DNA from 3 places in the Bacillus lumedeiriae genome. Region 3 is predicted to be linked to each of the others. Evidence: predicted binding sites of a transcription regulator. Region 3 holds the regulator's gene; each other region holds the start of a gene.
The links. Region 3 encodes CtsR, which represses protease genes until heat stress. Its sites were predicted from a motif close to ATGGTCAATAAAGGTCAAACA; they were not measured.

Region 1 (3,282 bases), on a different contig from region 3:
TGCGTGGACATCACTTAAATGATCGCGGATAAGGGGAGCTGTTTCCTCTGTCGCATGAATGAGCATGCACGTAGGATCATGAATAAGCATCTGCCGCAAATCTCCAGTAGTGACAGCAGGATTTCCCATACTAAATAGATTAATGAGCTTTTCGTCGTGGTAATGAAAGTATAGATCGTCTTGTACTTCAGCAACGATATTATGAAAGTTAAAATCATGGCACGCTTCCACAACTTCCGCAGCTGTTTTCATATCCATTGGCTCATGATATATCCCCCAGCTATTGTTTCGCGGGTGATGAACAAAAGCACCATTGAAATTCACCATTGGTGTTGTTAATTCAAGTTCACGGTAATAGATTCCGCTCGAGCGATAAGGACGGCCTGTAGCGATCATCACTTCATGCCCTTGTTCCCTCGCTTTTGCTAATACTTGTTTCGTACGAGGAGAGATTTTTTTATCATCTGTAAGCAGCGTTCCATCCAGATCGACTACAATTAAATGCTTTTCAGCCATAGACTGCAACACTCCTTTTCATAGTTTCCCTGTTACAAGTGTACGCCTAACTAGATACATATGTCCAATGAAGCACGAATATTTACATAAAGTTTACTTATTTGCCCGAAAATAAGTGTTCAAGCTGATAAATAATGCGTCACTTTGTTATCATAAGGAATAACACATAGTTAGAAGGAGGAAAAAAGCATGGATCAGGATTTAAAAGAAAATATTTTAGGGGCGCTGGAACAAGTGATTGACCCGGAACTGGGCATTGATATTGTCAACCTTGGTCTCGTTTATGATGTAGACATGGATGAAGAAGGGAAAACGAAAGTCACAATGACGTTAACGTCGATGGGATGCCCGCTTGCCGGCGTGATCGTGGATCAGGTAAGAGCAGCCCTTGCAGATATTCCAGAAGTAAAGGAAGTAGAAGTGGATATCGTTTGGAATCCACCGTGGTCACGAGACAAAATGTCCCGCTACGCAAAAATTGCCCTTGGCATCCAATAATTAAAAAAGCATCGGCGATGTGCCGATGCTTTTTTTAATGGCAGGGAAGTAGTGAACAAGTGGGCGAAATGATAAACAAAACCTCGAAAATGTGAATAACACGATCAAGGTCGTGAATAACTCTCATCTAATCTACTAAACTAGATTATTGATTAAAGGAAAATTAATACAAGCGGTCCAACGATAAAGCAGTAAATTGCAAAGTATTTTAAGTTTCCTTGAGCCATGATATTCATGAACCATTTTAATGAGACATAAGACATGATAAATGATCCAATAAACGCTAAAGTGTACGGGATCGCCAGCTGCTTCAGGTTGGGATCACTTAGAATGTCTGAGAAACTTAAAACCATGCCGCCGACGCTGACAGGAATAAATAGCAGAAAAGAGAAGCGGAGGGCGGTTTCCTGTTTCATGCCAAGCCCCATCGCAGCAACAATCGTTGCCCCAGAACGGCTGATTCCCGGGATGAGAGCGACTGCTTGGGCACAGCCGATAATGATGGCATCACTTAATTTCATGTCACCGTCATTTTTGCGGCCTCTTAAATTACGAATGGTCCAAAGAGCGATTCCGGTAATAATAAGTGTAATCGCAACTGTGCGGACAGAAGACAGCTGACCTTCAATAAAATCACCAAACACGACACCAATGACTCCCGCAGGAATCGTTGCGATGATTAAGTATACAATAAACATAAACTCGGACCGATCTTCTGGATTTCGGTCTTTTACATAATTCAATCCATTTACAGCGAGATGCATAATATCAGCACGATAAATAGCCAGTACTGCGAGCAGCGACGCAGAGTTAACAAGCAGTTCGAAAGACAGTCCTTGAATTTCAATACCGAAGAAATGTTTAGCAATTTGCAAATGACCGCTTGAAGAAATAGGAATCGGCTCCGTAAAACCCTGAAACAAGCCTAAAAATAAGTATTTTAGCAGTAAATAAGCGTTTTCCACTATAAAATCCCCCACTGATAAAAGTTTCATTTTATAATGTAGCACGTTCGGGTAAGAAAGTATAAAGATATCCTTTTTACGTTTACAATGTCGTATCGCTTTACAATTTGCCCTACAAGGAAATATAATCTAATCAAAGGTCAATAAAGGTCAAAGGAGGGTGGAAAGTGATATGGATATCGAACGGATGACGCTGTCGGTGCAGGAAGCGCTGGCGCAAGCACAAGAAACAGCGGAAGAAAATAAACATACAGAAATTGATCTTGTCCATTTTCTACTGGCACTTGCCGGCCGGACAGACAGTTTAATGGCGCGGATCATTGAACGAGCAGGCAGCAGTAATACACGCTGGCTTGCCTTTCTTCAGGAAGAGCTGACAAAGAAGCCGTCCATTTCTGGAGAAGGAGTGAAATACGGAGCCTATGTTGCGGCTGCTTTGCAAACTGTACTAAATCAAGCAGATCAAATTCGGGAGAGATGGGAAGATGACTATCTTTCTGTCGAACATATTATGTCTGCCTTATCAGAGACAAATGATTACGAAATCAAAAGGTTTTTAGAAAAAGAACAACTGACAACAGCCAAAATAAATGAAGCCATTAAAGAAATAAGGGGGAATCAAAAAGTGACATCACAGCAGCCAGAAGCAAGCTATGAAGCATTAACGAAATATGGCCGTGATTTAGTGGAAGAGGTTCGTTCAGGGAAGGTTGATCCTGTTATTGGCCGCGACAATGAAATCCGTCATGTTATTCGTATCCTTTCTCGAAAAACGAAAAATAATCCGGTGCTGATCGGGGAGCCGGGTGTCGGGAAAACAGCAATTGTTGAAGGACTTGCGCAGAGAATTGTCCGCAAAGATGTACCGGAAGGATTGAAAGATAAAACGATTTTTGCGTTAGATATGAGCGCTCTCATTGCTGGAGCGAAATTCCGCGGAGAATTTGAGGAAAGACTGAAAGCTGTGTTGAACGAAATTAAAAAAAGTGATGGCAGGATTCTATTATTCATTGATGAACTGCATACGATCGTCGGGGCGGGAAAAACAGAGGGAGCGATGGACGCAGGCAATATGCTGAAGCCGATGCTTGCCCGCGGGGAACTGCACTGTATCGGGGCAACAACACTCGAAGAACACCGTAAATATATCGAAAAAGATCCGGCATTAGAGCGCCGCTTCCAGCAAGTGCTCGTTCAGGAGCCGACAACAGAAGATACGATTTCCATTTTGCGCGGATTAAAAGAACGGTTTGAAATTCACCACGGGGTGAAAATTCATGATCGGGCGATCGTAGCGGCAGCG
Region 2 (3,282 bases), on a different contig from region 3:
GACTTGAACAGTAAAACGTTGGAACGGAAGAAAGGATTTATCACCTATTTAAAAGAAGCTGAAAAAATCACCGAGTTTTTAAATATTATAGGAGCTCATAATGCATTGCTTCGCTTCGAAGATGTTCGCATCGTCCGTGATATGCGCAATTCTGTTAACCGCCTCGTCAACTGTGAAACGGCAAATTTAAATAAGACGATCGGTGCGGCTGTGCGCCAAGTGGAAAATATTCGGCTGATCGAGTCATCAGTCGGCTTAGAGGTGCTGCCAGCGAAATTGCGTGAAATTGCCGAACTGCGTGTGGCTCATCAAGACGTTACGCTTAAAGAGCTTGGGGAAATGGTGTCAGGTTCGGCAATTAGTAAGTCAGGTATTAATCACCGCCTTCGTAAAATAGATGAAATAGCTGAGAAAATCCGGGCGAATGAACCGATTAATAAATAGGCTTTGTTAAACTAGCCTGTTGATTTCCGCTGGGGCGATTGCTTTCTGTTCCGAGCGATAATAGTCATTCACATAGCCAATAAATAAGAAAAGAGGAGAAAAGGATGATTGAAAAAACAACCAAAGTTCAACTGAAGACGGGGCTGCAAGCACGTCCGGCCGCGTTGTTTGTTCAGGAGGCAAATCGCTTTGCTTCAGAAATTCACCTTGAGAAAGAGGGGAAGAAAGTTAACGCGAAAAGCATTATGGGTATCATGAGCTTAGCGATTAACCGGGGGTGTACCGTCACACTGTCTATTGACGGCCGTGATGAAGAAGAAGCACTGGAAGCACTTGTTGATTTTATTGAAAAAGAAGAAAATTACTAATATCAATTAAAGGCTTTGTTAGACGTGCCTGTTGATTTCCGCTGGGGCGCTCACTTCAATCAACAATAGTTATTCACATAGCCAAATCAAAAAGAAGAGACCTTGCTTTAAGGCCTCTTCTTTTCATGTTTCTTTATTTTTTCTCTGGCAGTTCATTTCGAGTTAAGATTTTGTCGATCAAACCGTATTCAAGAGCGCGTTCAGCTGTCATAAAGTTATCGCGGTCTGTATCTCTAGCGATGACTTCAAGCGGCTGGCCTGTGCGGTCAGCAAGAATTTGGTTCAATTTATCACGAAGGAAAAGAATACGTTTCGCAGCAATTTCAATTTCCGTTGCTTGTCCTTGTGCTCCTCCCAGCGGCTGATGAATCATGACTTCACTGTTTGGAAGGGCATAGCGTTTGCCTTTCGTACCGGATGCCAGCAAGAAAGCACCCATGGAAGCAGCCATACCGATACAGATCGTCTGTACATCTGGCTTAATGAATTGGATCGTGTCATAAATGGCCATACCTGCAGTAATGCTTCCTCCTGGACTATTAATGTAAATAGAAATGTCCTTTTCAGGGTTTTCCGCTTCAAGGAAAAGCAGCTGAGACACAATGGAGTTAGCTACGTTGTCATCAATTCCACTGCCAAGCATAATAATGCGGTCTTTTAATAAACGTGAATAAATGTCATAAGCACGTTCTCCACGATTTGTTTGTTCAATAACTGTAGGGATTAAATTCATTTTTTCTCCTCCTTAAAGAATGAAATAATTGCTCATGCGGGAAAAATTATGTAGTAGTATCATACAATGATGGTCAATGAAGGTCAAATAATACGACTTATAATACCTAGATGGAAAAAGATTCTTCTACGATAGAATTCTATTATACCCAGTAAAACTCCTGCTAAACACCCGAACAAAATGTTTTCATTTGCATTTTTTAAATATCACTATTGCTTTTTCTCTGTTCTTCCTTTATAATTTTGAAATGTACTGATTAAGCCCTCGTGGTGCAACGGATAGCACGTGAGATTCCGGTTCTTAAGATGTGGGTTCGATTCCTGCCGAGGGCGTCATGAAGTGTTGATATGACAGTGTTTTTATGAATGTTTATTCGTAGAAACACTGTTTTTTTGTGCAAAAAAATTAACCGCGAATCACGCCAAGTATGATACTAAATGACTGCTTACAAGTAGTATAGGGAGACTTTCTTACTTTTTTGATAAAGTTTACACGATGATTTTTCACCGATTTGATTGTATTGAAAGACGCGAGGACTCCTGCGGGGAAAGCGAAGCTCCTGAACGGAAATCAACGGACAAGTTTAAAGAGCCAAGCAAAGGGATATCAATTAATTTGCGTGCCAATTTAAGGTGTTTATGTAATTGGCGGGTAAGCGATTTGTATAACACGCACGTTACCCACAAAAAACTGCAGGAACACTATTCTTTACATTTTCATACTATATATAAGACGTGAGGCAGCACCTTGCGTCACATGGGACTGGTCTTTTGCAGTCGGGACTGACTTCTTATAGTCAGTCTTTTTTTTGATATATTATTTATAAGGCTCCTCCTTTATTTGCGGGGAGGTTGAAAAATTGTAAATTTTCATTCTCAAATTTCTTTCCTGTTGTATAATAGAATAGGGAGGGGGAGAGAAATTTGAATATGCATTTGAAGCCGGGCCTTTGGCAGCAGCAGACAATGAAGCTTGCAATGACACAAGAGTTAACACAGGCAATTGCTTTGCTGCAATACTCTGCCCAAGAGTTAGTGGAATTTTTAGAATCAAAGACGATGGAGAACCCATTTATTCAGCTTGATACGTCTGAAATGAAAGCGCTTCAGCTGAAGGAGAAGGCAGGAACACGTAAAGGGAAATTAGAAAAGAAAGACGATAAAAACTGGGTGGAGCATTTGGCTGATCACTCCCAGACATTAACAGACTATTTAAGAATGCAACTTTCGTTGATTCCAATGAGCTCTGATCAAAAGAGAATACTCGATTTTTTATTATATAATATGGATGAGAACGGCTATATGTCGATTACGGTGGAAGAAGCAGCAAGCATGTGCCGCTGTCAAGAGGAAGAGGCGGCCAAGATCCTTGGGATGATTCGGGATTTAGAGCCTGCCGGTGTCGGGGCTATGAATTTGCAAGATTGTCTGCTTTTACAGCTTGAACGAATGAAAGGGGTGCCGGCGCTCGTTCCAGTCATTATTCAAGACCATTTCATTGCATTTGCTGAAAAGAACTGGCGGTCGGTTGCGAAGAAATTAAATGTCCAGATAAAAGAAATTCAGGAAGCAGCTGATTTTATCCAAAAGCTGAATCCGAAGCCAGGAGCCCGTTTTCATTATGAACAGCCGACATATGTTCGGCCGGATTTGACGGTCACCTTAAAAGATGATTCCATTGAGGTGCACCTGCTGGAAGACGAGATGCCGAAAATTGTTTTTCAAAAAGAATATTTTA
Region 3 (3,282 bases):
GTTGTGTCAAAATCATCAACTCATTTAAAATACTTCTGGAAACATCGCTAATGTAACCGATGTCAATTCCTAACCTCACATCTGATAAACACTGAGCTGCTTCTTTTGTTTCAATAATTCGGCTATTTGCTAATACACCATAAGAGCGGAATACTTTATCCTCCAAATGGATGGAAGACATGTTGATTAAAGCTTCTCTAGCTGATTTTTCATGAGCGACAATTTGATGAACGATACTTATCAAATCCTCTACTATATCCGCCTCTGACTTGCCAAGCGTCAACTGGTTAGATATTTGGAAAATGTTACCCAAAGCTTCACTGCCTTCTCCATATATTCCTCTGACCACAAAGCCAATTTGACTGATAGCAGGAATAATACGGTTGAGCTGCTTCGTTAAAACCAGCCCAGGCAAATGAATCATCACAGATGCCCGTAAACCCGTTCCGACATTTGTTGGACAGCTAGTTAAATATCCTCTCTGTTCATCAAAAGCATACTGAACATGGGCTTCGATGGCATCATCGAGATTATTGGCCTTTTCCAATGTTTCTTTGAGCTGTAAGCCCGGAGAAAGACACTGAATGCGAATATGATCTTCCTCGTTAATCATGATGCTGATGTCTTCATCTTCTGAAAGAAGAACGGCTCCATGTACAGTAGAATCAGCTAAGTATGGGCTTATTAAGTGTTTCTCTACTAGCACACGTTTCTGCAATGGAGACAAATTTTCCATCGTAAGCAATTCAAGCGAATATTCCTCTTGTACGCCTTCACTGATTTTTCTGCTCATCTCCTCTGCCTCATCAGATTTTAAGAATGAAGGAAAGCGATAATCAGCTAGATTTCTAGCAAGACGGACCCTTGAACTTAAAACAATATCACAATGAGGTCCCTCATTACTCATCCATGAACTGACAGCCTGATTAATAAACCTTTCTAGAGACATCACAACTCTCCTCCTTCAAAAAGCATTTTTTTTTCGAGAGAGCGGATTTGATCACGAATATCAGCTGCCAATTCAAATTCTTCTTGTACAATTGCTTGTTGAAGCCTTGTCTTTAATTCGGCTATTTCTTTTTTCAAATGAAGCGTGCCGCCCATTCTTTCTGGCATCTTCCCTCTGTGCATATTATTTCCATTTTGCAGTCTTTTTAGTATGGGGGCAAGTTGCTCTTGAAAAGCTTCGTAACAATGGGCGCATCCAAACTTTCCTTTATTAACAAATTGCTGAAAAGTTGTTTGACAGTTTTCACACTTTAAGACTTTCTGCTGCGGGTATTGAGTTGGTTTTGACGAAAATGGAGAATCAAGATTAAGTAAACCACCTAGTAAATTGCCAATAGAAAACTCTGGGTGATAAGAAAACATATATTTTTCACTTTTTTCCCTTGCACATTTGTCACATAAGTGAAATTCTGTCTTTTCGCCATTTAATGTTTTTGTAAAATGAAGTGAAGCCGGTCTTTCTTTACATTCCTGACAGATCAAAGCAAACCACCCCCCTTGTAATCATTTATATTTCAAAGCCATTAACATAGAAGTAATCATTCTCGCACGAAGTTCATCTCTATGAGGAAGATCAATATATAATACAGAACGATCAATTACGCTCATCATAAGTTTTGCTTCCCGATTTGAAATGACACCTTCTTCCATCAATCGATAAATTAAGTTTTCAGCAGCTGATTGCGAAACCTGATTTCCTACTAAAGAAACTAATTGCTCAATTAAATCAGATTGATCGTGTACTTTTACTTTTATAATGCGAATATAGCCGCCCCCTCCCCTTTTGCTTTCTACCATGTATCCTTTTTCAATAGTAAAGCGAGTATTAATTACATAATTAATCTGCGAGGGAACACATTGAAATTTTTCAGCTACTTCGTTTCTCTTAATTTCCACGATTTCGCTTCCACTCATCTCAAGAACTTTTTTTAAATAGTCCTCAATAATATCAGATATATTACGCATCAAACCTCCTCCATTTCTGACTTTGACTATATTTGACGTTAATTATACATGAAGGTACGAATCATTTGCAATTCTAATGTATGTACTTAATGATCATTTTTGACGCTTTTCAAGAAATTTAATCGTTCTAAAAATGATATTTCTATATTCCACTTGTTAAAGAAAAATAAACATAAAACAGAAATATTGATTAAGCATTTTCCGTATCCTGGGTAGAAAATTTTAATTGATACCTTAGTTAGGTCCAGTATATTAATTGAAACAAATAATTATAGCAATTCATTAGATTTACAGAACCTTGCGAACGAGAAAGCCCACTAAGGGCACTAGCCTGCCTTTAGGTGTGGGATGACAGTGAGGTTGAATCAGGCTTGTTTTCGGAGGTACCTGATTCTTATTTTTGGACATTAACTCTTCTTGAAACATGCGTTCTGTTGTCATTGTCTTATAGATGAAAAAAGAGGGAGAAGATGTTTGTCACGCATCCTTTTCAAACTTTCTTATCAGGAAACTTTATATGCGGAACTGAGAACGATACAGGGGGAAGCGGCTTCTATCGAGAATGACATCGTCTTATTTCTTCACCCATGGCAACTGGCTGAGTAAAACAGAGATTCAGTTCATTCAAAAACAAACGGACATTCTTCACTCGCAGACTGTTCAGGCAATTGCAGATAAAAAGACAAGAAACTGCGAAAAACGGACAAAAAAAGCCAAATATTTATGGGGAAAAAGGTTTATTATTGTACAAATCGTTTCCGAAGAAAAACGGACGTACATGGATTCCTCACCTCGCTAAAAAATCTTGAATTATGCAACTATGCGGAAGTTGTCTGGCGAAACGGGGCATACTGGTTTTGTTATTCCGTTCCTGTTCCTGAAAAAGACGTTTCCATTTATGACTTTTAAAACGGCAAGGACCGATCTAGGAGAGATTCATGCCGTCACGGCGGCGACGGAAGGCAAAACGCTGAAAAACTTGAGAAGAAAAATGGAAAGATGCAAGTGAAGAAGAGAAATTCACTTCTCAGGAGTTGTTTACCAAAGTTGCGCCTCTTCCCCTTCTTTGAAAGAAAGCAAGCGTGACGTTCGGAAAAAGAATCCCATGGCTTCGGCGGCGAGAATAGTCAAAGTCGAATAATGGCTTAATAAGCTGAGACATGTATCGACAGTTTATAGAAGAAATAGATAGCCTTCCGATCCTAGATAATAAAAAAGAACAGCATTTGCTGTTCTTTTCGTTTGCCTGGCAGCGTCCTACTCTCACAGGGGGAAGCCCCCAACTACCATCGGCGCTGAAGAGCTTAA

Region 1: clpB (ATP-dependent chaperone ClpB) is a predicted target of CtsR. The motif match lies at 2,116-2,136, and genes of this name have one in related genera.
Region 2: clpP (ATP-dependent Clp endopeptidase proteolytic subunit ClpP) is a predicted target of CtsR. The motif match lies at 1,615-1,635, and genes of this name have one in related genera.

Annotation. Positions count from the first base shown of each region.
Region 1 is NZ_JAUIYO010000005.1:97,128-100,409, reverse strand. It holds gene QYG89_RS09150 (Cof-type HAD-IIB family hydrolase) at 1-516, opposite strand, end outside; gene QYG89_RS09145 (metal-sulfur cluster assembly factor) at 706-1,014, shown strand; gene QYG89_RS09140 (undecaprenyl-diphosphate phosphatase) at 1,167-1,979, opposite strand; gene clpB (ATP-dependent chaperone ClpB) at 2,152-3,282, shown strand, end outside.
Region 2 is NZ_JAUIYO010000003.1:180,025-183,306, reverse strand. It holds gene whiA (DNA-binding protein WhiA) at 1-444, shown strand, start outside; gene QYG89_RS07100 (HPr family phosphocarrier protein) at 549-812, shown strand; gene clpP (ATP-dependent Clp endopeptidase proteolytic subunit ClpP) at 946-1,545, opposite strand; tRNA gene QYG89_RS07090 (tRNA-Arg) at 1,806-1,877, shown strand; gene rpoN (RNA polymerase factor sigma-54) at 2,475-3,282, shown strand, end outside.
Region 3 is NZ_JAUIYO010000016.1:61-3,342, reverse strand. It holds gene QYG89_RS14355 (protein arginine kinase) at 1-949, opposite strand, end outside; gene QYG89_RS14350 (UvrB/UvrC motif-containing protein) at 949-1,491, opposite strand; gene QYG89_RS14345 (CtsR family transcriptional regulator) at 1,513-1,977, opposite strand; gene QYG89_RS14340 (hypothetical protein) at 2,537-2,773, shown strand; rRNA gene rrf (5S ribosomal RNA) at 3,219-3,282, opposite strand, start outside.